Regions from separate parts of the Paenibacillus sp. Y412MC10 genome, predicted to be linked through region 2. Evidence: a T-box and tRNA genes for the amino acid it is inferred to sense, from the RefSeq annotation. Region 2 holds a T-box; the other holds one or more tRNA genes.
What was found. A T-box is a leader RNA that pairs with one kind of tRNA and senses whether it is charged. The one in region 2 lies ahead of GYMC10_RS07460 (arginine--tRNA ligase), so its partner is inferred to be a tRNA-Arg.

Region 1 (23,312 bases), 1.6 Mb from region 2:
CGAAGCTCAACAGCTTCGTGAACGCCAGTGGAAGCGCCGGATGGAACGATAGCGCGACCGATTGCACCGGATTCCAGGTATACTTCAACCTCTACGGTTGGATTGCCGCGGGAGTCAAGGACTTCGCGTGCATATACATCAGAAATAATAGTCATGTGTATAGTCTCCTTTGAAATGTTATGTTTATGTTCCATTATGAACTACTTATTTACGTGCTGCAATCATGGAGGTTCCCGTCATCTCGTCAGGCTTCGGCAGCCCCATCAGATCAAGAATCGTTGGCGCGATGTCGGCCAGAATACCGCCTTCACGCAGCGTTACGTTCTCATCCGTTACGATGAACGGAACCGGGTTCGTGGTATGCGCGGTAAATGGACGGCCATTCTCATCGAATACCATGTCCGCATTTCCGTGGTCAGCCGTAATGATAACCACGCCGCCTTTGGCAAGAACGGCATCCACCACTTTGCCAACGCACTCATCGGTGGTTTCTACCGCTTTAACGGTAGGCTCCAGCATACCGGAGTGACCAACCATGTCCGGGTTCGCGAAATTCAAGATGATCGCGTCATGCTTATCCGCTTCGATTTCTCTCACGCAGGCATCCGCCACCTCATAGGCGCTCATCTCCGGCTTCAGATCGTACGTCGCCACTTTCGGCGAGTTGATCAATACGCGCGTTTCGCCTGGAAGCTCAACATCGCGTCCGCCGCTGAAGAAGAACGTCACGTGCGGGTACTTCTCGGTTTCCGCAATGCGAAGCTGCTTCTTGTTGTGCTGAACCAACACTTCGCCCAGCGTGTTGTCCAGATCCTTCGGCTTGTAGGCGACGAAGCCTTCCACCGTCTCGCTGAACAGCGTCAAGCAGACAAAATGCAAGCTTTGCGGGAACTTCGGTCCGCGATCGAAACCACGGAAATCTTTGTTCGTGAACACTTGTGACAGCTGGATCGCACGGTCAGGGCGGTAGTTCAGGAAGATGACGGAATCTCCGCTCTCCACCAGACTTACCGGTTCTCCCGCGCCATTTACCATGACGGTCGGCTCTACGAATTCATCATAAACCGATTTCTCGTAGGATTCGGTGATGGCTTTCAGCGGATCCGTATATTTAGGGCCTTCGCCGTACACCATCGCACGGTAAGCCTTCTCGACGCGGTCCCAACGCTTGTCGCGGTCCATTGCGTAGTAACGACCGGAAAGCGTAGCGATTTGGCCAACCCCCACTTCCTCAATCTTCGCAATCAGATCCTTAACGAACTGCTTGCCGCTGTCCGGTGCCACGTCGCGTCCATCCATGAAACCATGGATGTATACGTCATGGAAATCTTCCTTCTTGCAAAGATCCAGCATCGCAAACATGTGCTCAATGTGACTGTGAACGCCACCGTCGGATACCAGCCCGTACAGATGCAGCTTCTTGTTGTTGTTCTTGGCAGCGCGAACGGCTTCCACCAGCGTTTCGTTCTCGAAGAATTCTCCTTCGCGAATCGACTTCGTGATGCGGGTCAAATCCTGATACACGATCCGGCCTGCGCCGATGTTCAAGTGACCCACTTCGGAGTTCCCCATTTGACCTTCCGGCAAGCCTACGGCTTCGCCGCAAGCGGTCAACGTGGTGTTCGGATATTGCTTCAAATACCGGTCGTAGTTAGGCTTGTTCGCTTGAGCGACCGCATTGCCCACCTCGGTGTTGCGAAGCCCGAAACCGTCCATGATGATCAGAGCTACGGGTTTTGGAGCAGACATTTACTTCGCCCCCTCAACGAGTGCGATGTAGGAAGCCGGTTGTAGACTTGCACCACCAACGAGCGCGCCGTCGATGTCGCTTTGTCCCATATACTCCGCTACATTTTCAGGCTTCACGCTGCCGCCGTATTGAATGCGGACTTGGTCTGCAACGGTTTCGCCGTACAGGCCTTTAACGAGTTCGCGAATATAGGCGATGACTTCATTCGCATCCTCTGCCGTGGAGGATTTGCCCGTTCCGATTGCCCAGATTGGCTCGTAAGCAATAACGACATGAACCGCTTGATCAGCAGGAACACCTGCGAACGCTGCTTCCGTTTGTACTTTGCACACGTCTTTGGTTTGGCCGGCTTCGCGTTCTTCCAGCTTCTCGCCAACGCATACGATCGGAAGAAGACCATGACGGAATGCCGCATGTACCTTCTTGTTCACGATCTCATCGGTTTCAGCAAAATACTGACGGCGCTCGGAATGTCCAATAATGACGTAGTCCACGCCCAGGTCTTTCAGCATCAAGCCGCTGATTTCACCCGTAAAGGCGCCATTGTCTTCGAAATGAAGATTTTGTGCACCGATTTTGATGTTCGTGCCCTTTGCCGCTTCAACCAATGCAGGAAGATTGGTAAACGGCGCGCAGATCACGCTTTCCACGCCTTCTACTTCCGCTTTGCCTTTCACATCTTCAATAAATGAAGTTGCTTCCGGAACAGTTTTGAACATTTTCCAGTTACCAGCTATGATAGGTGTTCTCACACGATTCACTCCTTTATTCCCCCGAAGATTCTCCAGGGTCCAAACTTCATCCACTTGCTATCCAATGTAATTCCTCATTCTATTTATCGTTCAGTGCCACAACACCAGGAAGTGCTTTGCCTTCCATGAACTCAAGAGATGCACCGCCGCCTGTCGAGATGTGATCCATCTTGTCGGCAAGGCCGAATTTCTCCGCTGCTGCAGCCGAGTCGCCGCCGCCGATAATCGTGTAAGCTTCCGTTTCCGCACAGGCCTGTGCCACTTCACGAGTACCGTTGCTGAACGGAGCGATTTCGAATACGCCCATAGGACCGTTCCACACGACAAGTTTGGAGTTCTTGATCACTTCTGCATACTTGGCGCGAGTCTTAGGACCGATGTCAACGCCTTCCCAATCGGCTGGGATGCCGTCGATATCAACGACCTTGGTATTCGCGTCTGCGCTGAATTCGTCCGTAACGACGATATCTTCCGGCAGGTAGAAGTTTTTGCCCAGCTCTTTGGCTTTTTCGATGAAACCGAGTGCCACATCAAGCTTCTCTTTATCAAGCAGAGATTGACCGATTTCATGGCCTTGAGCTTTGAAGAACGTGTAAGCAAGTCCACCGCCGATGATGACATTGTCAGCAAGCGTAAGCAGGTTGTCGATCACGTCGATTTTATCCTTAACCTTCGATCCACCGATGATGGCGGTAAAAGGACGGTCCGGATTCGAAAGGGCTTTGCCGAGAACGGACAGCTCTTTCTCCATCAACAATCCCGATACGGCCGGAAGATGATGAGCAATCCCCTCTGTCGAAGCGTGCGCGCGGTGAGCAGCACCAAACGCGTCGTTCACGAACAGATCGGCCAGCTCAGCGAATTGCTTCGCAAGTTCCGGATCATTCTTCTCTTCACCAGGGTAAAAACGAACATTTTCAAGTACGAGCACATCGCCGTTTTGCAGCTTCTCGACTTGAGCTTTAACGGCTTCTCCTACCGCTTCATCCGCTTTGGCTACCGGTTTGCCGAGCAGTTCCGACAGACGCTGACTCGCCGGAGTCAGGCGCAAAGATTCTACGACCTCTCCTTTGGGACGACCCATGTGGCTGGCCAGGATGACTTTCGCTCCTTGCTCCACCAGATACTTAATCGTCGGCAAAGTCTCGCGAATACGAGTGTCGTCTGTAATTTTACCATCTTCGAGCGGTACATTGAAATCGACGCGGACAAACACCCGTTTGCCGCTTACTTCTACATCACGTACACTTTTCTTGTTCATCTCCACGTTCCTCCTAAGAAAACTATTCTCCTCACCGACAGCATGCAGTTGCTCTCGTATCTCTCTCTATCGTCTAACCAGCGCCCGGATTCTTATCTATTCTTCCCAGTGCTCTGGCATGAAAACAAGGAAAAACCATGAACCAAAGAGGAGACCCGTGAACGGAACTCCTCTTCGGTTGAATGGCTAGATCAATTACAGACCTTTGCTTGCGATGTAAGCAGCGAGGTCAACGACACGGTTGGAGTAGCCCCACTCGTTGTCATACCAAGAAACAACTTTCACCATGTTGTCGCCAACTACCATCGTGGAGAGCGAATCGATAGTGGAAGAAGCTGGATCGCCATTGTAGTCGCTGGATACAAGCGGCTCTTCGGAGTAGTTCAAGATGCCTTTCAGCGGGCCTTCAGCAGCTGCTTTCAGCGCTCCGTTTACATCTTCAAGGGTTACGTTTTGGGACAGCTCAACTACGAGGTCCGTTACGGAAACGTTCTTCGTAGGTACACGCATAGAGTTACCATTCAATTTGCCTTTCAATTGTGGCAGAACGAGGCTAACCGCTTTAGCAGCACCTGTTGTGGAAGGAATGATGTTTTCAGCAGCTGCACGAGCACGACGCAGATCTTTGTGCGGCAGATCAAGCACTTGCTGGTCATTCGTGTAGGAGTGAATTGTAGTCATCAATCCTTTAACGATACCAAAGTTCTCGTCAAGAACTTTTGCAAAAGGAGCCAAGCAGTTCGTCGTACAAGAAGCATTGGAGATGATGGTGTGGCTAGCAGCATCGTATTTGTCTTCGTTAACGCCCATAACGATGGTGATATCTTCGTCAGTAGCTGGAGCGGAGATGATAACTTTCTTAGCGCCGCCTTTCAAGTGAGCGGAAGCTTTGTCTTTCGCTGTGAAAATACCAGTGGATTCTACAACGATTTCAACGCCGTACTCAGCCCAAGGCAATGCTTCAGGGTTACGCTCAGCGAATACTTTCACTTCGCGGCCGTTGACAACGAGTGCGCCTTCTTTAGCTTCAACAGTTGCATTCAGTCTGCCATGAGTCGTGTCATATTTCAAAAGGTGTGCCAGCGTTTTTACGTCCGTCAAATCGTTGATTGCCACGATTTCAACTTCGCTGTTGTTCAGCGCAGCGCGGAATACGTTACGTCCAATACGTCCAAAACCGTTAATACCTACTTTAACCATGAGTAGTTCCCTCCATATTTGTAAAATTTATATATTCAAGATTGGCCGTTAAGCCAATCAAGACAACAAAAATGAAAAATCAGTTGTACGCCCGCGGACTCAGATGCCGGCGTCAATTTCCTTCTCGACTTCCAATGCCGCGGCTTCATCCGTAACGAGAATGTCCTCGTGCCCGAATTTCAGCACCGCGTGAATCGCTTTGCCCTTGCCTTGCCCTCCAGCAATGCCGATGATGGTCTCCGTCCGCATAATATCCTCAAGCCGGAGTCCAAGGGTAAGCATTTTGTGGACAACTTCGCCATCTTCGCTGAAATAATAGCCGAAGGATTCCGCGATCGCGCCATCTGCCTGCAAGTTCCGGATAGAGCCTTCATCCAGCTTCCGCCGTCTGGCCATCTCCATGGCATCCCCGATGCCGTGAATAATGACGCGGCTGCGCCTGATCACATCCACGATCTCTTGGATGTGCTGATCCTGAACCAACGATTGATAAGCATCCTCGCTGAGCAGATCCGGAACATGAAGCAATCGGTACTCAGCCCCAACGCGCTTAGCCATTTTGGAAGCAATGGTGTTCGCTTGAATCTCCATGCTCTCCCCGAGGCCGCCACGCGCCGGCACAAACCAAGTGCTTGTCAACGGTTCGCCGCCAGGCAAAGAGGACATCTGCTCTGCCACTTCGGCGAGCGTGGAGCCGCCTGTTACGGCAATCGTATCTCCATCCTGGACAAAGTTAAGCAGCGTTCTTGCTCCGGCCCGGCCAAGCTCACGTTTGACTTCCGGAGATGACTCGCTGTCACCGGGAATAATGACCACTTTACGAAGCCCGTAAGCCTGACGAATCTTCTCTTCCAGTTCAACCAGTCCGAACAACTCATTCATGACCGGTTCCAACTCCTCCAGCAAGCATATCCCTGAGCCGCTGATCCGCATGCCGAGCGTTTCAATCTCGATCAGCCCTTGCGCTTTCAGAAGATCAGTCTCTGCTCTGAGAACACGCTCGGTCATCGATAACGATGAAGCCAGTGTTCTTCGGCCAACAATTCCGGACAACTTGATCTGATGAAGGATGGTATACCTTCGTTTAAGAGTGTCCATCAGATCCGGCAGAAGTTGCTCTTGTATTTCTAATAGGTTACGCATGCATTCCACTCCTGCAAACTTCGTCTCGGCTCTCCTACCTGGTCGTAAAATGTCCCAGTTAAACTTTTTAAGTCCCACCCTTATTCTAACCAATAATCATGCCGGTTGCAAGTGTCCGAAAGTATATTTCTCTACCCCAGGCATTCTTATACATTATGGCCAACTACCGGCTCGTCTATATAATAGGAACAAAGTTTTGTCCGCTATTGTATTTTTGAAATAGATGCGGTATAATCAACTTCGTTGCTGATTTTTGTGCGCCCGTGGTCCAATGGATATGACGTAGGCCTCCGGAGCCTGAGATCGAGGTTCGATTCCTCGCGGGCGCGCCATTATAACATTTATTCTCTATACTGATTACCCTAAAGTGCCCATAACGGCTCTTTTTTTTACTCAATAGTTTGACTTTCTTTGACTTTTTGATTTAAATTGTTTATCATGTGGGTAATACGGTAACAGTATTTATATGAGGTACTTAAGAGGAGGTTTTCCACGTGAGTTTTATACCTATGGTCGTTGAACAAAGCAACCGCGGTGAGCGGGCGTACGACATCTATTCCAGATTGCTGAAAGACCGCATTATCTTCCTCGGCTCCGACGTAAATGACGTGGTCGCCAATTCCATCATTGCCCAAATGCTGTTCTTGTCGGCTGAGGATCCCGAGAAGGATATTCATCTTTACATCAACAGCCCTGGCGGTTCCATTACCGCAGGTATGGCGATATTCGATACGATGCAGTTCATCAAGCCGGACGTCTCGACGATCTGTGTCGGCATGGCTGCTTCCATGGGCGCATTCCTGCTCAACGCAGGCGCTAAAGGCAAACGTTACGGACTGCCTAACAGCGAGATTATGATTCACCAGCCGCTCGGCGGCGCACAAGGTCAAGCCACGGATATTGAGATCCGTGCCCGCCGCATTCTGAAAATGCGCGACAAGCTGAACCGCATCCTGTCCGAACGCACCGGCCAACCGCTGGAGCGCATCGAGAAGGATACTGATCGCGACTACTTCATGACGGCTGACGAAGCCAAAGAGTATGGACTGATCGATCAAGTACTGGAAAACACACCGCCGCAAGGCTTATAAAAGAAATGAAGTAAAGGGCAGGCGCCGTTATCCGGTGCCTGCCTTTTCTTATCCTCTGGATTCATTGAAAACTTCGAGTACTAAATAGTGAGAGTATCCCCTTCGGTCGCTGTTGAAATCGGGAAACTGGAATGAATTGAAAAAGGTTGTTTCCCGATTTCAAAGGCGAACGCGTTGCTCCTCCAAGGATACTCTCACTTCGGTACGATTTTTTCAATAAAACATAAAGACGGTAAGGCCATCCCCCTCCTAAAAGGCCTGTCTTAACTTGAGGGGAGGGGAAAAAGGGTACGCCTATGGTGAGATACACAAAAAAACCCCTTGATCATAGGGCGCAGGAGTATATGCTCCACGCTCAATTGATCAGGGGATTTATCGCAACGGGTTCCAGCACAGTGTTACATCAGGACAGCATCATGTATCTAAACAAGCTATAGTATGAAATTTAATGATTACAGTTTACACAAACCGCCTATCATATACTCTTACTTCCACTCTTTCAGCTTCAGCTCAAACTCAGGAAATCCATAGGCATAGGCGGTGTACTCATAAAGCTGGAAGTACAGCACCGCCGCGTTATCCTTCACGTAGAAGTCGGCATCGGCAGGCACTCCCTCAAAACCGCCGAGGTAACCTCCCTCTTTCTTCATCTTGCTCAGCACAAGGTTGTTCAGCTTCTGCTTGTTCTTGCCCTGCATGTTAATGAAATCGCCCAGCTTCATTTGCTTGCCGTCCTTCAAGGAGAACGTGAAGCTTTTACGGAAGGTCATGCCATGGGCACCGCCGGTGTACGAATAATCATACGCCGTAATGCTCAGGATGTCGTTCTGGTTGTAATGGACCACGAAGTCACCGCTGAATTCGTAAGGGAAACTGGATTCCGACGGCGGGAATTCCTCGGCGTTTCCTTCCGCACCGGTGATTACGCCGGACGCATTTTCTTTCAACACTTTGTTGATTTCGGCTTGGACCTCTGCATTATCGAGTCCGCTGATTACAGGATAATTCACAACAGCGTCTACGCCCTGAATATTCTTCTTGAGCGCAACCGATTTAATGGTAATGTCATTCAGCTTCTTCTGTGTCATGCTCAGTGTTTTCAAGGAAGGATTCCATTGTCCCTGAATGCCCATGTATTCGCTGATCGTTTTGAACGGCAGATACAGACGTCCATTGATGATCTGTCCGCCAGGCTCGCCGGCATACGAACCGTTCACCAGAATGCCGATCTCGCTTGCAGCATACACGGCGGCGCTCAGCTTGTTATAGCCGTTACCCAGTGTATACGTGCGGTTTTTGGAATCATATTTAAGAGGCATCCCCAGACCATCCCGCAAAGCGGTAGCTGGCACATAAGTTACCCCATGCAGCACTAGACCTTTTTGTGACAAGGTTTTGCCGTTCCATTTCAGTACAACTTCATTCTTCGACGTTTTTTGGCTGGCGGAAACGGGTGCCTTAGCGGCGCTTGCATCGATGACCTGTCCGCTCAAACCAAGACTACCAAGCAGGACACTAGTTGCAATTAATGATGCACATACACGAAATTTAGGATTCATATCAGAATTCCACCTTTGTTAAATTAAGTTTCCGTTAGTTGTTAATCTATTACCCTTAATCATTATAAGGAAAGCTTTCAATGTATTGGTAACAAAGTGAATGACAATTTTGACTCCATGCCATAGGACCTATACATTCTCATGATTCTTTCCGGACGAACGCCGCTGCGCTAAGAAACACACCGAACAAGAGAGCACTTGAACCCGCAAGCAGCAGTAGTTCACTGCCTTGGACAACGTAAGCAAGAAGAATCAAACCGATGCCAACGAGTGCACTGTGAATGCTCGTCAGCAGCAGATGCAGCGCGCTTTTCCTGAAAAAATTCAGAAATAAAACAGCCGCGATGCCTGCAACAATCAAAGCAATAAACCCCATGCTCGTCAGATCACTCAAGCTGCTTCTTCCTTTCCGGGATACCCCATTTATAAAAAACGGGCCTAAACGGTATACAACCTCCTTATATATAACAACGAAAAGGATCCTGAAGTTGTGGTGGAATTCCTGAAAATCGGCCAATTCTTCCCACTTTGGGACTAATGTCTCATTCTGCTCTGCAAAAAAAAGAGCCCATCCCCTTTAGGGGACAGGCTTCCTTTATTACAAAAAGATGAAGAACCGAAGCTTATATTAACGACCGCTCTTCAGTTCGGTCCATAAACGATCATAGACGGAGAGCGAGTCACCGACATTATCGAGCCACTCGGTACGGCCCAGCTCCTCTTCCGTCAGGTTGATCATCGTATTGGCGCGGTATTCCTCGCTATGGAATTCCATTGCTTTGGTGTTCGGATTGCTGTATCCGATAAATTCATAGTTTTTGGCGCTGACTTCGGGCTCCATCATGAAGTTGATGAATTTCTCGGCCAGCTCCTTATTCTTCGCACCTTTAGGAATCGCGTAGTTGTCCGAGAATATGGTCGCTCCTTCTTCAGGCACCACGTACGCTACATCCGGATTCTCCGCCGCGATGAACGCCGCGTCTCCGGACCAAACCGTGGCAATCCAGCCTTCCTCCTGAATCATCTTCTGCTTAATATTGTCCGTATCAAACGCAAGGACATTCGGCAGCAGTGTCTTCAGCTCATCGGATGCAGCCGTGATTTCCGCCTCATCCGTGCTGCTGTTGGATTTCCCTTGCTTTTTCAGCGCCATGCCGATCATTTCCCGGTTGTCGTCCAGAAGCAGGACTTTGCCCTTGTATTCCGGATTCCAGAGGTCTTCCCAGCTGTTGATTTCGTCCTTCACATACTTCTTGTTATATGCAATTCCCGTTACGCCGGACGTGTATACGATCGAATATTTATTGCCCGGGTCATAAGACGGATCTTTGAAAGTATCCGTAATATTGACGAAGTTCGGGATATTATTCATGTCAAGCGGCTCAAGCAGCTCCGATTCAATCATCGTTTTGACCATATAATCGGACGGCTGAATGAGGTCATAACCGCTGCCGCCAGCCTTGATCTTAGCCAGCAGGTCTTCATTGTTCGCGTAGTTGTCGTAGGTTACCTTCACGTCGAACTTCTCCTCAAAGTCCTTCAGCACCTCCGGATCGAAGTTATCCGCCCAGCTGTAAATATGAAGCGTCTCCTTATCCGAGCCGCAGCCGGCCAGCAGTCCTACAGACAATACCGCAACCATGCCTGCCGCCAGCAGGCGGGTCCATCTTGATTTTTTCAATTCAATATCTCCTCTCTTTCCACTTGCATGTTTTAGTTTTATATCGAAAAAAGCGTTTCTATCGCTTAGATCGGTAATGTTTTGTGTTTCTTCTGCCCATTGCCGCGGTTAAGAATATATTGGGCTAACAGGATCAGCGTGATGCTGACCAGTATGAGCAGCGTGCACAGCGCGTTGATCTCTGGCGAGATGCCGCGTTTCACCTGAGCGTATATATAGATCGGCAGCGTTGTTGAGCTTGGGCCGGCGACGAAAAAGCTGACCATAAAATCGTCCAGCGACAGCGTGAAAGCAATCAATGCGCCGGAGATAATGCCCGGTGCAATCTGCGGCAGCGTGACGTGCCGGAACGTTTGCCAAGGCGTGGCGCCCAAATCCTGGGCCGCCTCATCCAGCTGTTTGCCCATGCCCGACAATCTGGCCGTTACCACAACATACACATACGACAAGCTGAACGTGATATGTGCGATGATCACCGTTGTCTTGCCAAGCGGCATGTTCAGTTGACTGAACAGCACCAGCAGCGACAGCCCCATAATAATATCCGGAATAATGACCGGCAGATACAGCAGGCCATTCATGCCGCTGCGGCCTTTACGCCCTAAATTCCGAAGCGAGAGCGCCGCTGCGGTCCCGAGCAGGGTGGAAACGATCGTCGAAATGACGGCCACCGTCAAACTGTTCATCAGCGCTTCCATCACGTGCCGATTCTGAAATAACGATACATACCAATCCATCGTAAAGCCTTCCCAATTGCCGCTAAGCCGCGTATCGTTAAAGGAATAGATGATAATCATGACGATGGGTACATAGATGAAAGCCATCATAAGGAAAGAGTGAACCCCGAGCAGCGGGTGATTCTTCTTTTTCACTTATCTCCCCTCCCCTACGCGTTGATGGCGGGCTTGCATGGCCCGGTTAAAGAGCAGGATCAGCACCAGGGACGTAATCACAAAAATAACCGATAACGCCGCTCCAAAGGGCCAGTTGCGCGCACCCAGAAACTGCTGCTGAATGATATTGCTGATCATGGAGGACTTGGCGCCTCCCAATATATCCGTAACGACAAACATCCCGGAAGTCGATACATAGACAAGAACCGCACCCGTCATGATGCCGGACTTGCTCTGTGGCAAGGTAATATGCCGAAATGCCTTCCATCTGGAAGCGCCCAGATCGCTGGCCGCATCCAGCAGACGTTTGTCCATCTGCTCCAAGGCCACGTAAATCGGCAGCACCATGAACGGAATGAAGTTATACACCATCCCGAGCAGTACGGCGCCGTACGTATACAGCATCTGAATCGGCTCGTCGATCCATCCCGCCCACAGCAGCAGGCTGTTTACCACGCCTTGCGTCCGGAGCAGCAGAACCCACGCATAGGTTCGGATCAAAAAGTTGATCCAGAACGGAACCGTGATCAGAATCAATCCCCAGGTTTGGATACGCGGGGAAGCGTTGGCTATATAATAGGCCAAAGGATAGCTGACTAACAAGCAGATCACCGTAGTCAGCAGCGACAGTACCAAGGTATCCCAGTAGATACCCAAATATAATGGATCAAAAAAAGTCTTGTATCCTTCCAGGCTGAAGGAAAACACGACATTCCCGAGCGAATCCCGCGAGAGAAAGGAAATGCCGACCACGATCAGCATCGGAACGATCAGGAACAGGGATAACCACAGCAGCACCGGAGTCAACAGGAACCTTGATTTCCTCATGGCCCGATGATCACCTCATCCTTGGCGTTCCAGTTCACCCCAACCCGTTCGCCAACCTCCCACGGATGGTCATCCGAAATATCGAGGGCAATCGTGACCTTCATCGGCTCATCGTCCAATTGGACCAGCAGCTTATGAACGCTGCCGAGGTACTGCACATCCTCAATCACGCCGCTCTTCTTGGCACCCGACTCCCGCTGGGGAATGAGTTTCTCCGGCCGTACGGCAAAAAGCCCCTCAGGCGAGGAGAAGACGTTATTCTCCCCTACAAACGTGGCGGCAAACAGCGTTTGCGGTCTCGCATAGATCTCGCGCGGCGTGCCGATTTGCTCTACCCGTCCATGGTTCATGATGACGATCCGGTCTGACAGCATCATGGCTTCCTCTTGGTCGTGCGTTACATATACAAACGTGATCCCGAGCGTCCGCTGCAAATGCTTGAGCTCGGACTGCAGGTTCTTCCGCAGCTGCAAATCCAGCGCGCCGAGCGGTTCATCCAGCAGCAGCACCTTCGGCTTGTTGGCGATGGCGCGCGCAATGGCCACGCGCTGCTGCTGTCCGCCGGACAGCTGGTGCGGGAAGCGTTCCCGCAAGGCGGTCAGCTGCGTCATCGCAACAGCCTCGTCCACGCGCTCCTTGATGAGCTGGCGCGGCATTTTTTTCATTTTCAGTCCAAAAGCGATATTATCTTCTACGGTCATATGCGGAAACAGAGCATAGTGTTGGAATACCAAATTCAAATCCCGCTTGTTCGCAGGCATATCCGTCACATTCTGACCCGCCAGCCATACCTGTCCTTCGGTCGGCTGCTCGAATCCTGCTATCATTCGGAGAATCGTCGTTTTGCCGCAGCCGCTGGGGCCCAGCAAAGTCAGGAATTCCCCTTCTTTAATGGAGAGCGACAGCGGATGCACGACCGCTTGTCCCTGAAAATGCTTCTCGATCTGGACAAGTTCAATCACATGCATCAACCCCTTCTTCAAAATGTGACCTGTTCGTTTCCATGTGTACATCCTATTACCAGTATGCACAAAAACGTTCTCCACTAAGAAGAAACGGTCCTACTGCCTGTTGTGCTCAGGTTGGCAGAATCCGTTTCTTAAGGGTGGAGGCGGTTAGAAATCTCTACTAAGAAAAAAAAGCCATATCCATGGGTATGGCTTTAAACGTTAGATCAAAGTTCAGTTTTTCGCATATTCACTATACCTCGTTTTCCCCCTATACACAACACTTTTCTGTGTATTTCGACAGGGGAAGGGCCGGATATGGCACCGGAAAATGGTATTTCATTTTTTAAAAAGACATGCTAAAAAAACCGTTCACCCGATAAAGGTGAACGGTTTTCTGTATGCTGCGTCGATTACAGCGACTATTTCAGCTGGTATTGCACGTACAGCTGCGTCGAGATTTTGATCTCGCCCGGCTTCACGGATGTGTTGGCGCCCGCGTCCGCTGCAACGGATTGTGCTTCCATCTGCATTTTTTCGAGACCGTAGATGGTATCTACGCCAACGGAACCTTCAACAATGTTCAGCACGATGCCCAGCTGGCGCTTGGAGGCTTTTGCCATCGCTTGGGCCTTCAGGTCTGCATTCGCCATCGCCTTATCAATTACTTGAGCTTCGAAGGCATCACGATTCTCAACCGAGAAACGGGCGTTGCCGATGGAATTGGCACCGGCATCGGATGCTGCATCGAGCAGGTCCCCGACTTTGCTCAGATCGCGAAGCGTAACTTCCAGGGAATGATAGGCGGTGTAATTTTTCACTTTACGTCCATTCTCATCGGAGTACGTATAGTTAGGCTGTACGTAGAACTGCTCGGTTTTGATATCCTTGTCGTCGATCTTCCAGGTTTCTTTCAACAGCTTCGTAATCTTATCCATTTTCAGCGCATTGCTCTTCTGTGCGGATTTTGCGGTTTCCGCATATGATTCTGCCCCGATGGAAAGATAAACGATATCTGGCTTCACCGAGATCTCGCCTTTACCAAGTACGGTAAGAAGGTTTTGCTGTGCTGCCTCCGCCGCGTGCACCTCGGTTGCTCCGCTCAACCCGACCCAAGCCGTGCTGCCAGTCAGCAGTGCGCCTGCAATCATGATAGAACCTACTTGTTTGACCCATCTTTTCATCTTTGTCAGCCTCCTTCGATATTGGCATCGCTGCCATGCTTGCCTTACCCTTCTAACGTGAGGGCATTGGTAAATGTTGCATCCGAATCGGAGCGTTTTGATATTTTTCTTGTAATAAATTTTTTACGCCCAATTCATTGGTATTTCTAGGCATGATTGGCTATTTAGCCAAATAAGATACCGAATGAAGCCGGAAGCTGCTGTTTAACATGGAAGCCTTAATGGGTAACTAACTTACACGGTGTTAAGAACAGGAGGTCATTATGAAATCATTGCGTGTATTCTACGTGTTCATGTCACTGCTGCTCCTCATGGCCGTTGGCGTTCCCTATGGATCGGTAAGCGCGGCGGGAGAGCCAGCCTCCGGCAAAACCTATCAGATCGGAACGGACGTTACGTTTGCCCCGTTTGAATTCCAGGATGCGAGCGGCAAATTTGTCGGCATCGATATGGATCTGCTGGATGCGATCGCGAAAGACCAGAACTTCAAATACGAGATCAAGCCGCTCGGCTTCAATGCGGCGGTTCAGGCGCTGGAAGCCAATCAGGTGGACGGCGTCATCGCGGGCATGAGTATCACGGATGAACGGAAGCAGAAATTCGATTTTTCCGATCCCTATTTTGATTCGGGCGTTGTCATGGCCATCCGCCAGGACCAGGAATCCATCAAATCCTATGAGGATTTAAGGGGGAAAAAGGTTGCTGTCAAAACCGGTACGGAGGGCTACAGCTTCGCGGAATCCATATCCTCCAAGTACGGCTTCACCATCGTGCCTTTTGACGATTCGGCCCAAATGTATGACGATGTCAAAACCGGCAATTCCGTTGCCTGCTTTGACGATTTTCCCGTACTCGCTTATGGAGTGGAACAGAACAACGGTCTGAAGATCGTTACGGAGATGGAGCCCGGCGCCTCCTACGGATTCGCCGTCAGCAAGGGACGGAACCAGGAGCTTCTGCAGAAGTTCAACGCTGGTTTGGTGAATCTGAAGGCAAGTGGAGAGTACGATCGCATTAAGGAAAAATATATCGGGGAGAATGCCGTAAGCGCACCGAATCAAAGCCGCTGGGGACTAATCGTGGAGTCGCTGCCTTCCCTGCTGAAGGGCCTTGGCAATACGCTGCTGCTGACCATCGTGTCGCTGTTTTTTGCGTTTTTCTTAGGGCTGATCTTTGGTTTCATGAAGGTCGGTCGCAATCGATGGCTCCGGGGCATCGCCACCGTATTCGTGGACATCTTCCGCGGCATTCCGCTGCTGGTGCTTGCCTTCTTCATCTACTTCGGCATTCCGCAGGCGTTCGGCTTTACGATGTCGCCGATCGTCGCAGCGGTCCTGACGCTGAGCTTGAATGCCGGCGCTTATGTCACGGAGATTATTCGCGGCGGCATTCAATCCATTGACCCCGGACAGCTGGAGGCGGCCCGCTCGCTCGGACTGCCATACCGCAAAGCCATGATGAAAATCATCATTCCACAGGCGATCAAAGTCATGATTCCGACCTTTATTAACCAGCTGGTGATCACGCTGAAGGATACGTCCATCCTGTCGGTGATCGGTCTGGTCGAGCTGACCCAATCCGGGAAGATCATCATTGCGAGAACGTTCGCCTCGTTTGATATCTGGCTCGTGGTGGCCATCATGTATTTGGTCGTGATCACGATTCTGACGAAAATTTCGGACCGTCTGGAAAGGAAGGTGCGTCATGGATAAAATCCGCATAGAAGGACTGAAGAAGAGCTTTGGCACGAACGAGGTGCTGAAGGGAATCGATATGCAAGTCCAGGAAGGCGAGGTTGTCTGCGTGATCGGGCCATCGGGCTCGGGCAAAAGCACCTTTCTGCGCTGCATCAACCGGCTGGAGGAAATTTCGGCTGGCAGGGTCTTTGTCCATGATCAGGATATCAATGACCCTAAAACGAACATCAATAAGGCGCGCGAGAACATCGGCATGGTGTTCCAGCATTTTAATCTCTTTCCGCACTTCAACGTGCTGAAGAACATTACCTTCGCCCCGGTCGAGCTGGGCAAGCAAAACGCCGCCGAGGCACGTGCCACGGCGCTGAAGCTGCTGGACCGAGTAGGCCTCTCGGATAAAGCGGAGGCTTTCCCGAGCCAGCTGTCCGGCGGTCAGAAGCAGCGCGTGGCGATCGCCCGGGCTTTGGCGATGAATCCCGACATCATGCTGTTCGACGAGCCGACCTCGGCGCTGGACCCGGAGATGGTCGGCGAGGTGCTAGGCGTCATGAAGGACCTGGCGCGCGAGGGCATGACGATGATGATCGTTACGCATGAGATGGGGTTTGCCCGCGAGGTTGCGGACCGGGTCATCTTCATGGACGGCGGGTATATCGTAGAGGAAGGTCCGCCGGAAGAGGTGTTCGGCAGCCCGAAGCATGAGCGGACGATCAGCTTTCTGGAGAAGGTGCTGTAACGGTGCAGCTGAACCAGCTGTGCGGCTGCATACACCTTGCCTGTGCGCACGGTGAGTGGCCTCGGGGTGCGCTTGGATGGCTGTCGACAGTTCAAAGCAGCACAGCAACCTATGGTCCGGCTGGCCCGTTAGAGTGAAACCTGGTTATTGTACGGCTATGGAATGATATCTGTATGTTATCGTGTGGCTATGGAATGACATCTGCCTATAATCGTACGGTTATGGTATGGCATCTGCCTATAATCGTACGGCTATGGTATGGCATCTGTATGTTATCGTACGACTATGGGGCATCTGCATGATATCGTACGACTATGGGGCATCTGCATGTTATCATTTAGAGCCCACTTCGATGGTTATACGATGGCTGCATGCTGCTTTAGAGCAGCTAACGGACCGAGAGGACCTTATTCGAGGGAAAATAGGGACTTTTCGAAAATTACCGGACCGAGGATCCGTTATTCCTTCAAAAAGGCGGCATTTGCCTATACAAATTCTTGAATAACGGATCTAGTGTCCGCTATTTCCAAATATGGCCGTGATTTCGGCAAATAAGGTCTATGGTGTCCGTTAAACTCCCGAGATTGCCAGGGAAATGTTTATACTACTCTCGCATCATCCCTGTAATGCCTTGAATCACTTATTGCTGGAGTTGCTTGAGTTGGTTGAGTTGGTTGACTTACTTGTAATGTCTGAACTACTTTTATTACTGGTTTGGCTTATAACGCTTATTTCTTGTATTGCGTGTAATGTGTGTAATGCTTGTATTGTGTGTACTCCTTGTAATGCTTGAATCATTTGCATCCTTACCTGTTTTTTTGTATTGCTTGCATTGATTGCTTTTGGTAATGCTTGACTTCCTGTATTCCTATTAATGGTTGAATTGCTCATATGGCTCATATGACTTGTATTGCTACTGCTTGCACGAACGCACTACCTGAACTGTTCCAGCAAATCACCTTCTACTCCCCGTCAGCGGAAAGCTTGTACATATCGCATCGCGTATAACTCCATAAGGAGTAAGGACGACAAGTTCTTACTCCTTATTTATGGCTATGACCCGTCCCCTACTAAAAGTGCCCAGAAGCCAGCCATGGTCCCACGCAGTGACCCCCTTTGCTCGGAACAGCCAAATCACTCCTGGTCCGTGCCCTCCCCAGCTCCTGAAGGAGAGCCCGCAACCATCACCGATTTCTTTGGTTATCCAGCCCCGGCTGCCTCAAACTTTATATAACTCTAAGCACCAAGCCGAACACGATCACTGCTTCGTATTGCCGGAACTCTTGTATGGCACCACCACGGTAAATGCCGATCCCTTCCCCGGCTCCGATTGGACCGTTATTCTCCCTTGGTGGATATCCACGATCCGCTTCACGATCGACAACCCAAGTCCGCTGCCGCCAGCCGCGCGATTACGCGATTTGTCCGCTTTGTAGAAGCGCTCGAAGATATGCAGCTGATCCGAGTCCGACATCCCGACCCCCGTATCGGTCATGGTAACCTCGGCTCCGTCTTCCCCTGCTTTCAGCACGATGGTGATCATGCCGTCCTCGGGCGTGAACTTGATGCTGTTGTGCAGCAAGTTGGTCCACACTTGACTCAGCAGATCCTCCGTCGCCTCAATCTCGACCTCGGCGAGATCCAGATCCACCTGAATCCGCTTCGCCAGCCACTGCGGCTCATGCGCCAATACGACGGCGCGCAGCTGCCCGTCGAGCCGGTAACGGGCCTTTTCAAAGGCAGGCTGATCGCCTTCCAGAGATGACAGCTTCAACAGATTGTCACTCAGCTGCGATAAGCGACGGCCCTCTCCCTCGATGATCTCCAGGTAACGAGCTCTCTTCTCCTCGGTGAGACGTGGATTTCGGAGCGCCCTTGCAAACCCACGAATCGAAGTGAGCGGGGATTGGATTTCATGGGACACGTTGGAGATGAAATCCTGCCGCATCGTCTCCATGCGCCCCAGCTCGCCGGCCATGTCGTTAATGCCGGAAGCAATCATCTTGAACTCCCCGCGCCATTGTTGTTCATCCATCTTCACACTGAAATCCCCTTGGGAGATCCGGCGCATGGCATCCGTTATGGAATTCAGCATGGCCATTTGCCGGTGCTTGAAGAACATCCCCACGACCAGCATGAACAGGAAGAAGATCATGACGCCGACAAACAAGTCGATCAGCTGGACGGCATAATCCCATGGCGGCGTCCCCGTCCAGTTGTAAACAAACCGCGTCACGTAGGTCGCCGCCGTCCATGACGCTCCCAAGACCGCGAAGATTAGGATGGTCTGAATCGTTTCCCGAACGATTTTCCACAAGATTTTGAACGGTCTCCTCATCAGCTCTCACCTGCCTCCAGGCGATACCCCAGGCCGCGCACCGTTCGAATCCTGAACCGGTACTTCTCCTCCGGGAACCGTTCCCGCAGGCGATTCACATGAACGTCCAGCGTGCGTTCGTTCCCTTCAAAGTCATACCCCCATATATCCTCGATCAGCCGGTCGCGCGTCAGTGTGCTCCCCGGATAACTGGCCAGCTTGAAGAGCAGCTCAAACTCCTTTAACGGCAAGGTAAAAACCTCATCGCCGGCTTTGGCCTCATAAGTTTTACGGTTCATCTGCAAGTTCCCGATCGTGACCGTCTGCGATGCGGCTACCTGATATCGCTTCAGCAGCGCTTTGACGCGTACGACAAGCTCCGCGGGTTCAAAAGGCTTCACGAGATAATCGTCCGTGCCCAGCTCAAAACCCTTCACGATCTGTCTCGTCTCCCCTTTTGCCGTCAGCATCAACACCGGAATGCCGGTATTCCTCCGAATCTCCCGGCATAGCTCCCATCCGTCCATATTAGGCATCATGATATCCATCACGACCAGATCGACCGAAACTTGCTCCATCACGGACAGGGCCTCGACGCCATCCGAGGCCTCCATCACCCCTTCCATCCCCGCCTCCTCCAGGAACACCTTGATAAGTTCGCGGATGTTCGGATCGTCGTCCACAACCAATATTTTTGCCATGATGGCCCCCCTTCCTTCTATGGCTCTACAAGCTGCCTTTAAGCCTCGATTGCCTCATTCATCTGCAGCTGCTGAACGGCAAACTCCCTGTACATATCATGCTGCCCGATCAATTCATCATGCGTTCCCCGGCCGGTCACCGTTCCTTTTTCTATAAATATGATCTGATCGGCCCCCACCACCGTGGATAACCGGTGCGCGATAATGATCGTCGTCCGTCCAGCCATGAGGTTCTTGAGTGCCTTCTGCACCTCGATCTCGGAACGGCTGTCCAGACTGGAGGTGGCTTCGTCCAGCATCAGGATCTTGGGATCCCGCAGCAGAGCCCTGGCGATGGCAATCCGCTGCCGCTGTCCGCCCGAGAGCTTCACGCCCCGTTCACCCACATCCGTATCAAAGCCGCTTGGCAGCTCATCGATAAATCCATCGGCATACGCCATTTCTGCCGCTCTTCGAAGCTCAGCGTCACTCACTTCCCGGTCCATTCCGTAACATAAGTTGTCGCGTATGGTTCCGGCAATCATCGGACTTTCCTGCGATACATAGCCGATCAATCCGCGCCAGGAACGTAAGGAGAAAGTATCTATGGGTGTCTTGCCCAAGCGAATCTGTCCCTTCTGGGGCAGGTAGAAGCGCTCCAGCATGGAGAACAGCGTCGTTTTCCCTCCGCCGCTCGGCCCGACCACGGCCGTGACCGTCCCCGGCTCCATCTGAAAGCTGATATCATGCAGCACAAGCTCATCGGGCTTATACCCGAACGAAAGGTTCTCGATCGACACCCGCTGGTTGGCATCCGCCACCTCGTCACCGGCCGTAATGGATTCTTCGTCTGCATCCAGGGTCTCCAATATTCGCTCCGTCGCTCCCTTCGCCTTCTGCAGCTGGGTAAAAAACGTCGTTAACTGCGTCATCGGCATGACGATCTGAATCAGGTACAGGATGAACGCAACCAGCTCTCCCGCGGTCAGTGCTCCGGTGGATACCTGCAGTCCGCCATACCCGATCACCACCACCAGCAGCATCATCAGCACAAAAGACATCAGCGGTGCGATCCAAGCAGAGACTACGCCTTCCTTGATACCGAAATTCAGCAGGTTGGTGATGCCTTTGTTCCCGTTCTCATACTCTCTATTCTCCGCATTCGAGGCTTTAACCAGCCGAATCTCCGACAGCACTTGGCTGATATTCGCCGTAAACGACGCCGTCTCGTCCTGCATGCCCAGCGATATTTTGTACATCTTCCTGCCGAGCGGGACAAGGATCAGCGCCGCAATCGGAATGACGATAAACATCGTCAGCGTCATTTTCCAGTTTAGATAAAGGAGCACCCCAATGGAACCCACAATGGAGATGATCCCGCTAAAGAATCCGGCCACATGGTCCGATATGAGGCTTTTGATCACTCCTGTATCATTCGTCATCCGGCTGACCGATTCCCCCGAACGGTTATGATCGAAATAGCGGATCGGCAGCACAAGCAGCTTTTTCCACAGCCGCTCCCTCAGGGCAGCCACCATCTTTTGTCCCGTATAGCTTAACAGAAAAATCGAGACCCCGGCAGCAATCGTCTGCACCACAAACGCGATGCCGAGCCCGATGATATGGGACCGATTCATATCCGTCAGCGAGAAGCCATCCACCAGGCTTTTCGTAAACATCGGTATGACAAGCCCGACCAAGGTTGAGATCACATTCAGCAGGATCGCCCCGATCAGCAGCAGCATCGGCGGTTTCGTTTCCTTCAATAACCGGAAGAACGCCTGGGAACCTGCTTTCTTGCTCCCGGCCTGTTCTTCGCGCTTGATTTCCTGTATAGCAGTACCCGTTGAACTCATTGTATTCCCTTCCCTTCCCATCCCTTTATATTGTCTGTAAGAAGAGAATATATCAGCAAGTTAAACTGAAGTTAAACGAAGGCTTACGATTCGGAAAACAACGCAAAATAACCCCACCAAGTGGAGCTTATGCTTCGATGCTTATTCCCAATGCTTTGACGGCGACCCCAAAAACGGATTTAAAAAAGGACGGATGTCTCCGCCCCTTCTCTTCCATCCATTCTTATGTACGCGACACACAAGCGAGAATCCAAAGGCAGCGCCTGATAGCAAAAAAAGCCTTGCTGTAACAAGACTTTTCTTAAACTTGAATCACGGTTACCCTATTGGTTCTCGAGTTCCTCTTTGCTCACCAAGTTCACGAGTGAAGTAACCGCTTGCTCAGCGTCAGCTCCCTCAGCACTAATGTAAACTTCCGTTCCTGAGCTGATCGCAAGGCTCATAATTCCCATGATACTTTTGGCATTTACTTTTTTATCATCTTTTTCAACAAAAATTTCAGATGAGTATTTATTCGCTTCCTGAACGAACAGCGCGGCCGGTCTGGCGTGAAGACCCGTCTTTAACCGAACGACTACCGGGTGCTTTGTCATGAAAATTACCCCCTATCTAATAAATCTGCTGCATTGAAAGCGCGATTGACATTTTATAATATTATACCATTTTACCATACAGGACACTAGAAGAAAAAATCTTAAGCATTCCGAATCTTTTCGGCCAATTCATCGATTTTGCGCAGACGGTGATTGACGCCTGATTTGCTGACGGTTCCTTTGAGCAATTCGCCGACTTCCTTCAGGTTCATATCCGGATGAGCCAGCCGAATCTCTGCCACTTCCCGCAGTTTATCGGGCAAATTCTCAAGACCCACTTCCTTTTGGAGCAGCTTGATGTTCTCAATCTGACGGACGGCCGCGCCGATCGTTTTGTTCAGGTTGGCGGTCTCGCAGTTCACGATCCGGTTCACCGAATTGCGCATGTCCCTCATAATGCGGACATCCTCGAACTTGAACAAAGCCTGATGGGCACCGATCAAATTGAGGAATTCGATGATTTTCTCGCCTTCCTTGATGTAGAAGATGAAACCCTTCTTCCGCTCGATGCAGCGTGCGTTCAGATGAAATTCATTCGCCAGGTCCACCAGGGACTGGCAATGCTCCTCATACATCGAGGCAATTTCCAGATGGTACGAAGACCCCTCCGGGTTGTTCACGGATCCGCCTGCCATGAAGGCCCCTCGCAGATAAGCCCGCTTACAGCAATTTTTGCGAACGATCTGCTCGTCGATGCGCGATTGAAACAGAAAGCCTTCGGAAACGATGCGAAGCTCTTTTAGAATCTCCTGAACCTGGGCGGGAATACGAACGATATATACGTTATTCTTCTTCAAACGCATTTTTTTACGCACCAAAAGTTCGGTATGCGCCTGGAAATGCTTCTTAATTAAGGAATAAATACGTCTTGCAATCGCGGCATTTTCCGTCGAAATATCCAGGATTACCTTTTTGTTCGAAAGCTGAACAGAGCCGTTCATCCGAATGAGCGCGGACAGTTCGGCTTTTTCACAGCAGCTCTGGCTTTCGATCATCGTCAGTTCTTTCTTCGTCTGTGCCGCAAAGGACAAGGTACTCACCCCTTTCGTGTAATCCAATCCTGTACCAGCTGAAAAATATGATTGCTCAGCTTGTCAGCGTCATGCCTTAAGTATGTTCTAAATAGCACAAGCTTATCGGCAAT
Region 2 (8,524 bases):
CTGGCCGATCCCAAAGTAAACGAAACTCTATTCGTGGTGGCTTACCATGATGGCCAGCCTGTCGGCTGCGGAGCCATCCGGCCGCTGGATGCAGAATCGGTTGAAATTAAACGGTTTTTCGTGGATGTCCCTTACCGGAATAGGGGAATAGCTTCCCGGATCCTGCTCTTTTTGGAAGAACAAGCGAAGAAGCGGGGCTATCGTTTCTCGCGCCTGGAAACAGGCGAACCGCAGAAGGAATCCGTTCACTTTTACAAGAAGCTGGGGTATGCCCAGATTGAACCGTTTGGCGAATACATCGGGTGCGAATATAGTTTATGTTTTGAGAAGAGTCTGACATCCTAGCCATTTGGTCTTATAATAGAAGAAAAAATATTTTACAAACCCTATCGAGGAGGCATCGAGCATGCAGCTTACTAAAATATCACAGAATACCGCCATTCTATTGGAGCATGCCAGAAAATCGGGGCTGACTTCTTCCGATCTGCTGGAGGCTGTGCGCTCAGGAGACGCAGAGAGATTCCAAATCGCCAATAACGGTCATTTTCACTATGAGGAATTATTCTCTTACGCAAAAGAGCATGGGGAAGATTTGGAGAAAGCCGTTAGCGAGGGGTACCAAATTACGTTTAATACCCGCAACGGGTTGAAGATCTGGCTGGAGGAAGCCTTCCGCATCAGCTCGGAATCCGATTTTAGCGTGGGCGAGGGCATTATCGAAGGATTGAAGCTCCAGGAGGAGCAGTTGGCTCGCTTGAGGGAAGCGCTGGCTGTCAACTGGACCCTGCAGGAAGAGCCGGCGGCAGACGGCGTTCAGGTCAGATTGACCGTCAGAGGGTTGCAATAAGATAAGATAGCCACCGTACTTGATCAACATAATAGTACGGTGGCTTTTTTATTAGGCATGATCCGCTCATTCATCAGAGTGAATTTACATCCGGCTCGGAGTAGGCAAACCCAGCACCTCCAGCGCTTCGCCAAGGGTGTTCTTGAATAAGGAAGTGAGCCATACGCGGAATTGGAGCATTTCCTCCGCTGCTTTCAGAATCGGGCATGCCGAGTAAAAATTGTTGAACAGGGAGCACAGCTCATAGGTGAAGTTGCAAATGGCACTAGGAGATAGATCCCTTCCGGCGGAATATAAGGTATCATACCAGGTGCTGATATGCCGCAGCAGCGCATGTTCCGCTTTTTCCATGGCAGGGAACCGGGCAGGCACAGACGGCGTAACCTCGGCTTCTCGAGCTTTATTAAGAACGCTGAGTGCACGCGCGTAGGAATAGAGCAAATACACCCCCGTATTCCCCGATATTTCAGTGGCCTGCTTCAGATCGAACACCACCTCGGTTTGCAGTGCAAAGCGAAGCAGGTAGTAACGGATGGAGGCGGTTGCGATCGCATGGCTGGACAAACCGTTTTTATCGGATCGGGTGTCCTCGATGACCTTGGCTACTTGATGAATAAGCTCGGTGATTTTGATCCCGATTCCCTGACGTCCGGACATCGCATAGGATGCCTTACCGTCGGAAGTATCGATGCCGAGATCCGCTGCAGCGGAAGGGCTTAACGAGACGACGCCGTAACTGACATGGCGCAGCTTCTCAGCCTCTTGTTGGAAGCCCAAGCCTTCCAAAGCCTGCTTCACCATCGCCTGCGGGTACTGCTGCCTGTAATCAATGACGTTGATGACCATGTCCGCTTTGCCATAAGTACGCTCCTCGCCGTGCGAGCTCGTCGTCCAAACCTCGTCGGTGAATTTTTTATATACAAAATCATTGGAAAGCACGCCGTATTTCCACAAGTGGTAGGCGATGTCTTTGGCGGTGTAAGTCAGGATGCCATTGGAGCGCACCAGCACTTTATCGATGCTGTGGTCCGATTCCGGCTCGTCTCCGGCTTCAGTTCCTGATTGCTTGAGCACCCAACAGCCTGCAAGTTTACCCTCGGTTTCCTGATGGAAAAGCGGGGTATTCTTTAACAGCTCGAACGCGGACGCCCAGAATCCCTCCCTAACAATGCTGCTCTCCCATACAAGCAGATCGTATTCAATGCCGAATTGCTTCATCTCCTCAAGATGCTCCTTAACGATTCGCTCGGCAACAAGCAGTCCAATCCAGGAAAGGTTCTGATTGCCCTCTTCCAATGCGTGCAGAACCTCGGTCCGATGCTGAACGAGCCCCGGCTCCCTTTCGTAGGCTTTATTGGTGCTTGAATACACGTCCCAGCAGTAATCGCCGAACCGGGCATGCTCCTTCGTCAGGGGCGTGTGGAGCAAGCCGACCACCGTATCGGCCAGCTGATTGCCCAGGTCGTCGATATAATTATGCACCTCGACCTCGTAACCCAGCTTCCTCATCAATCTCACGAGCGTATCTCCGATACAGGAATTTCGAAGATGCCCGATATGGGCGGACTTATTCGGGTTGATGGACGTGTGCTCAATGACGATTTTTTCGTTAGCTGCCGGAGGCAGTTCAAACTGGTGGCTCGCCCAATACTCCCAATCGATGCGCAGATTCATAAAGCCCGGAGCGACAATCTCAGTCGAGCGGACGAGTTGTTTGTAGGATGCGTCCTGCTCGAGCTCGGCTTGGATCAGCTCGGCGATTTGCAGGGGAGCCTTGCGGAGCACCTTCGCAAGCTGCATCGCAACGTTGGTTGCGTAATCCCCATGCTCCATGCTGGCAGGCTGCTCGATCCGGATCGGAGTGGACTCCGGCAGTTTGGTGCCGTAAGCTTCGCAGACCTGGTTCACGGCTTGTTGAAGGCTCGAAATAATCTTATGACTTAACACGGTAAATCCCCCTTTGATAATATAAAACGACTCGGAAAATCAAAAAAGCCCTCATCTCCTAAAGAGACGAGGACTTGTGCTCGCGGTACCACTCTTGTTGTTAAACCCCGCAAGGGTCTAACCACCTTCATACGATAACGGCGTAAGCCGGGGCTCCCTACAGCATGCTGCTTCGGAAGGCCATCTCCTGGGTCCGCTTCACGGCCGACTTTGTACCGGTTTCCACCATCCCGGCTCGCTTGGACTAAAGTCAAGTGCAGTTACTCTCCCAATCAACGAAAATAATATTCTTAAGTTTTTTCATATTATAACCATTCTATTTTGAAAAGCAACCCCCAAATGGCTAAATCTTTTCTGCAAATACTCGCAGGCGCCGGTAATCCGCGTAGAAAGCATCCTCTTGCCATAGCGTCGATTGAGCAGCTAGGCTGATACGAGCGATCGCTTCGTCCTTCGCTTCAGCCGAGAATCCGGCAAAAAAGCAATCGCCAAAATGCAGCAGCCAAAACTTTATGCCGTCCTTGCCATCGGACAATCGCGTGGGACGGTCGAAATGATGGGCGAGATGCACGCGGAACCCTTGGGCTTCAAGCAGGCTGGCATACTGCCCAAGACTAGGAAAATACCACGGATTCCTGGCGTCCGCATCGATCCCATAAAGATCGGCGAACACGGTTTTCAAGGCTTGGTAGATGCCGTCAATATTCCCTTTGCCTCCGAACTCGGCAACGAATCGGCCGCCGGGCTTAAGGGCTCCATGAACAGAGCGTACCACGCCTTCAGCATCCTTCATCCAGTGCAAGGCCGCGTTTGAGAAGACGGCATCGTATGGCGTTTCGGTTTCGAAGTTCTCGCCATCCCCAGTCAAAAACGGAAGTCCAGGATATTTGCTTTTGGCCCGTACAATCATCTCGCTGGAATAATCCATGCCGGTTACATGTGCGCCCGATTTGGAAATTTCATGAGTCAAGTCGCCGGTTCCGCAGCCCAGATCGAGAATCCGTTCTCCGGGTTGAGGCGCCAGCAGCTCTGCCGCTCCTTTTCCATAAGCAGATACAAACGATAGCTGTCGATCGTAATCGTAAGGTTTCCATACTTGCTCTGACATAACAACACCCCTCCACGCATGATTTATCCTCATTGTGACATGATCGGCTTATAATTAGAAATATATAAACTTGATAATAGTTATAGGTTTGGATAATAAGATAAAGAACAAAAAGCCGCTGTGTCAGCGGTTTTATGTAGAGGACTATTTAACGGCAACAAGAAGCGCGCCAACGGCAATGAGTGCAACGCCGGCTGCGTTAATCCAGGAGATCTTCTCACCCAGAAACACAAAGGCCAGGATCACGGCAATAACCACGCTCAGTTTATCGATAGGACCTACCTGCGATACTTTGCCGTATTTTAACGCCAGAAAATAAAACAGCCAGGACAACGCGCCCGCGATGCCGCTGAGCACAATAAAGCTGAGTGCTTTTTTCTGAACCAGAATTTCTCCGAGCTCCGAGAATTTCCCCTGAACCGCTACGACCCCCAGCAGAAACAGGGCCATAATGACGGAGCGAATGGCCGTTGCCGAATTGGCATCGATGTTCTGCAGGCCTATTTTTCCGAAAATGGCTACAAGTGCCGCCGTGACTGCCGACAGCAATGCGTATACAAGCCATAATGGCATGCGTACCTCTCCTTTTTGACAAGATAAAGTCTCTGATTAATGTACCGGATTCCTTTATAATAGTATAGAGCAATTTGAAGGATCTCATGAATGTTCAAAGGATTGAACGACTTGGAAAGGGTTGGATGAAAAATGACACATCTTATCGCGGCTTATACAGAAGCTTACCATGATCAGCTGGTGGAATTATGGCTTCGTGCCGTATCCCAAACGCACGATTTTCTGACGGAGGAAGATATCCGGTTCTATTATGGCATGATGCAAAGCGGGGCATTGAGGTCCGTGGAGATCTGGATATGCTTGAATACGGAACAGGAAGCGATTGGATTTATCGGACTGGACGGCTCCAAAATCGAGATGCTGTTTGTGGATCCCCTGCACCACGGCCAAGGGACGGGAACGAAATTGATCCGGCATGCCGAACGGCTGAAGGGGTCCGGACTTCAAGTGGACGTGAATGAACAGAACCCCAAGGCCCACGCTTTTTATAAAAAATACGGATTCGTGCAGATCGGCCGTTCGGAGCTCGACGGTTCCGGAAAGCCGTTTCCGCTTATTCATATGCAGCTGCGGTAATATCATGGATCGGCTCTGCTGAGTCCATGATAATCGCAAGTATAATATTTTCGAAAAGCAGCCTATCTTTGGGTGAAAGAACAAACATCGATAGACAGTATATTTTAACCAATCCAATGAAAAAGGGAGTGCAGCTAAACTGGAGGAGTCAATGAAGTATTTTCCGAGCAACCTGTCGTTTCGCTATCCTTGGCGCTCCTATCAGAAGCGCGTGCTCCACGGGCTTGACCATCATCTGAAGAATCACCAATTGCATCTGGTGGCGCCGCCCGGTTCAGGGAAGACTGTGCTTGGACTGGAGGTCATGCTTCGGATTAATCGGCCGACGATTATATTGGCTCCCACCATCACCATTAAACAGCAATGGGCAAGCCGCCTGGTGGAGCTGTTTCTTGACGAAGATGTCCAGCCCGAGTGGGTCTCGACCTCGCTCAAGCGACCGGCATTGGTTACGATTACAACTTATCAAGCTCTTCACAGCCTGCTTAGTGCAGCAGGGCAGTCAACCTCTGCGAAGAAGAAGGTCATCGCGGGGAGGGTGCAAGCGGACCAAACCGGTGATGAGAATCAGGAGTTTTCGGATACGGGCATGGAAGACGCTGAGGCTGAACCGGCCGGGAGGGACGGTGACCGCGAGGACGATATCACGGACGGCACCGAGGCTCAAGAAGCGCTGGAACTGTTGAAGCAGCAGGGATATCATACGCTCATTTTTGACGAGGCTCATCATCTTCGAATGTCTTGGTGGCAAAGCGCCATGCAGCTGTGCGAGATGCTGGACGAGCGGACCAAGATTGCGCTTACGGCCACTCCGCCATACGATGTCAATCCGAGGGAGTGGCAGCGGTATATCGAGCTTTGCGGCCCTATCGACGAGGAGATCAGCGTGCCCGAGCTGGTTCGCCATGAGGAGTTGTGTCCCCATCAGGATTATATCAGCCTGACAAGACCAACTCATGAAGAGGCCGCTAAACTGCGGGAATTTCGAATGCAGGCAGGACAGGTCAAAGACGAGTTGGTCCGTAATGAGTTTTTGGCGGAGTTGATCGTCCATCACCCCTGGATAACACGGTCAGAGGCGTACATGGAGGAGATTTTATCCTCCCCGGGGTATTACTCCAGCATGGTGCTCTATCTGCGAGCCGCCAATCGCCCGATCTGGAAGGAGGCTGTGAAGCTGCTCGGCATGGAAGAGAAGGAAGCGCCCGACTTTTCGGAGGAATGGCTGGAGGAGCTCCTTGGCGGCATGCTGTATAAAGACGCCCATATTGATCGCGGACTGCCGGAGTTAAAGGCGTTGCATAAGAGGCTCAGCCGGTTGGGGATGATTGAACGGCGGAAGGTGTATATGAGATCGACGCCTGCGATTGATAAAATGCTGGTCCAGAGCGTCTCGAAATTGCACAGCATCGGCCGCATTCTTGAATTCGAGCGCTCCATGCTGGGGGAGAGCATGCGGATGGTGATCTTGACCGATTATATCCGCAAGGAGGACCTGCCGAAGGATGCAGACGACGAGAAGCCGCTGCATCGGCTCGGCGTTGTTCCGATTTTTGAGCTGATCCGCAGGCAGCTAGCGGAGAAAAGCGGCTCACGGGGCGATCGCGAGTTGCCCATCGGTATTTTGACAGGCTCCTTTGTGGTGCTCCCGGTGACGGCTATGCCTTTGGCCAGGGCTTGCGCCGATCGACGGGGCCTCCGCTTGTCGGAACGTCCCCTTGCCCATGACAGCCGTTATGTAACGATGGATGTTCGCGATGCAAATCGCTCGGCTATCGTGGCCATTATAACGGAGGTGTTTTCAGAGGGGGGCATTCAGGTGCTGATCGGTACGTCGGCTCTCCTGGGCGAGGGATGGGATGCTCCCGGGATCAATTCCTTGATCATGGCATCGTATGTAGGCTCGTTCATGCTGTCCAACCAGATGCGGGGACGGGCGATTCGAGCCCAACGCGGGAACCCGGATAAGACCGGAGCGATCTGGCATCTGGCATGCGTGGATACCGCCCAAATCGATGGGGGCGAGGATTTGAGCTCGCTTGCGCGCAGATTTCGATCTCTCGTCGGTCTATCGATCTCGCATCAAACCATAGAGTCGGGCATGGAGCGCATGGGACTTGATCTTCGGAAAAGCCAAACCGCAGAAAGCATCAGCGCCTATACCCGCGATACATGGGAGCGGGCGAGGCAGCGGCATCTTTTGAAGGAGCGATGGAATTCGGCGATTGCCCTTCACAGCTCCATGACGGAGGAACTGACGGTGGATCGGGAGCGTATTCCTAAGCCTTTGATTTTCTTGCATACGGTAAAGGCCGTGCTTGCTTTTGCCGTTGGTTTGGGGCTGGGCGCCTTCATCGAGACGTTAACTTCGCCACATTTGCTTCAATCGGACGCGCCGGCTTGGTTCAGCCTGCTATTCTCGATCGCTATTGCCTTGATCGTATCCAGTCCTTGGATATTTAAAGCCGTCAAAATGGTAATGCGTCATCAATCGCTGGAGCGGAGCATTCGAGAAGTGGCTCTGGTCGTGTATACGGCGCTATACGATATGGAGCTGGTTGAAACCGAGCCAAGCCTTTACCGGTTGAGGGCGGAGGAGGAAGGGGGAGCCGTCGTGTGTTGGCTAAAAGACGGAACCACCCAGGAAAAGACGCTTTTCCTGAATTCGCTGCAGCAGGTGCTGGACCCGATCGAGAACCCGCGTTATCTTTTGTACCGCGAATCGCGCGGCTGGTTTGCGACCAGGCGGGATTACCATGCCGTGCCGGAGGAAATCGGACGTCGAAAAGAGCATGCGGAACGCTTTGTCCGGCTGTGGCGCAAGCATATCGGTTCGGCCGAGCTGGTCTACACCCGTACGCCGGAAGGCAGAAAAATGCTCCTGACCGCGCGAACGCGGGCTTTGTCCTCCATGTTCGTGAAGAAATCGGAGCGGGTTAGTGCTTGGAGGTAGAGGATCCGGAGTGTTCGCGGAATGTGGAGGGAGTCATGGGATGGGGTGTGATGGACCGTGCTGCGCTGCCTTAACGGACCCAGGGGCCGTTAATTGAGGGAAAAACCCTCATACAGGTATGGTAGCGGACCCAAAGTCCGTTGTTTATGAAAAATGAGGGTAATTTGACTGTGAATTAGCTAAATAACGGCTGTGGTGTCCGCTAATTTCTAAATCAGGCCGTTTTTGATGAAATAACGAACCTACGGTCCGCAAAAGTCGTGTAAGGGTGTATGTCGTATTGGAATCGGCCATGATGTTCATATGTAGAATGTCGATAGTGCATCAGAAGGGATGCGGCCTTCCAGGCCGATTGGGAATTGGTTCTACCCAAGCATATGCTCCGACGAACTCAAGTATGGGTTCATCACCCTTCTGGAATACAAAAAGAAGCTACCGATGGTAGCTTCTTCCTTTACGTCCCAGAAGGGATGCGGCCCTTCGGGCCGACTGCGAAGTAATCCTCCAGAAGTCTATGCTC

Region 1: it has a tRNA-Arg gene. The T-box ahead of GYMC10_RS07460 (arginine--tRNA ligase) is inferred to sense a tRNA for this amino acid. The anticodon was not compared.

Annotation. Positions count from the first base shown of each region.
Region 1 is NC_013406.1:202,763-226,074, reverse strand. Features, by position in the region: gene eno (phosphopyruvate hydratase) at 1-155, opposite strand, end outside; gene gpmI (2,3-bisphosphoglycerate-independent phosphoglycerate mutase) at 205-1,749, opposite strand; gene tpiA (triose-phosphate isomerase) at 1,750-2,502, opposite strand; gene GYMC10_RS01090 (phosphoglycerate kinase) at 2,582-3,763, opposite strand; gene gap (type I glyceraldehyde-3-phosphate dehydrogenase) at 3,959-4,963, opposite strand; gene GYMC10_RS01080 (sugar-binding transcriptional regulator) at 5,063-6,106, opposite strand; tRNA gene GYMC10_RS01075 (tRNA-Arg) at 6,364-6,438, shown strand; gene clpP (ATP-dependent Clp endopeptidase proteolytic subunit ClpP) at 6,601-7,197, shown strand; gene GYMC10_RS01065 (PdaC/SigV domain-containing protein) at 7,683-8,756, opposite strand; gene GYMC10_RS01060 (hypothetical protein) at 8,896-9,150, opposite strand; gene GYMC10_RS01055 (PotD/PotF family extracellular solute-binding protein) at 9,385-10,437, opposite strand; gene GYMC10_RS01050 (ABC transporter permease) at 10,503-11,264, opposite strand; gene GYMC10_RS01045 (ABC transporter permease) at 11,310-12,158, opposite strand; gene GYMC10_RS01040 (ABC transporter ATP-binding protein) at 12,155-13,126, opposite strand; gene GYMC10_RS01035 (SIMPL domain-containing protein) at 13,528-14,289, opposite strand; gene GYMC10_RS01030 (amino acid ABC transporter substrate-binding protein/permease) at 14,562-16,001, shown strand; gene GYMC10_RS01025 (amino acid ABC transporter ATP-binding protein) at 15,994-16,722, shown strand; gene GYMC10_RS01020 (sensor histidine kinase) at 17,981-19,060, opposite strand; gene GYMC10_RS01015 (response regulator transcription factor) at 19,060-19,740, opposite strand; gene GYMC10_RS01010 (ABC transporter ATP-binding protein) at 19,779-21,575, opposite strand; gene GYMC10_RS01005 (HPr family phosphocarrier protein) at 21,899-22,168, opposite strand; gene whiA (DNA-binding protein WhiA) at 22,270-23,199, opposite strand; gene yvcK (uridine diphosphate-N-acetylglucosamine-binding protein YvcK) at 23,205-23,312, opposite strand, start outside.
Region 2 is NC_013406.1:1,770,427-1,778,950, forward strand. Features, by position in the region: gene GYMC10_RS07450 (GNAT family N-acetyltransferase) at 1-345, shown strand, start outside; gene GYMC10_RS07455 (hypothetical protein) at 407-847, shown strand; gene GYMC10_RS07460 (arginine--tRNA ligase) at 932-2,794, opposite strand; T-box leader at 2,854-3,079, opposite strand; gene GYMC10_RS07465 (class I SAM-dependent methyltransferase) at 3,138-3,902, opposite strand; gene GYMC10_RS07470 (EamA family transporter) at 4,047-4,475, opposite strand; gene GYMC10_RS07475 (GNAT family N-acetyltransferase) at 4,608-5,051, shown strand; gene GYMC10_RS07480 (DEAD/DEAH box helicase family protein) at 5,203-8,004, shown strand.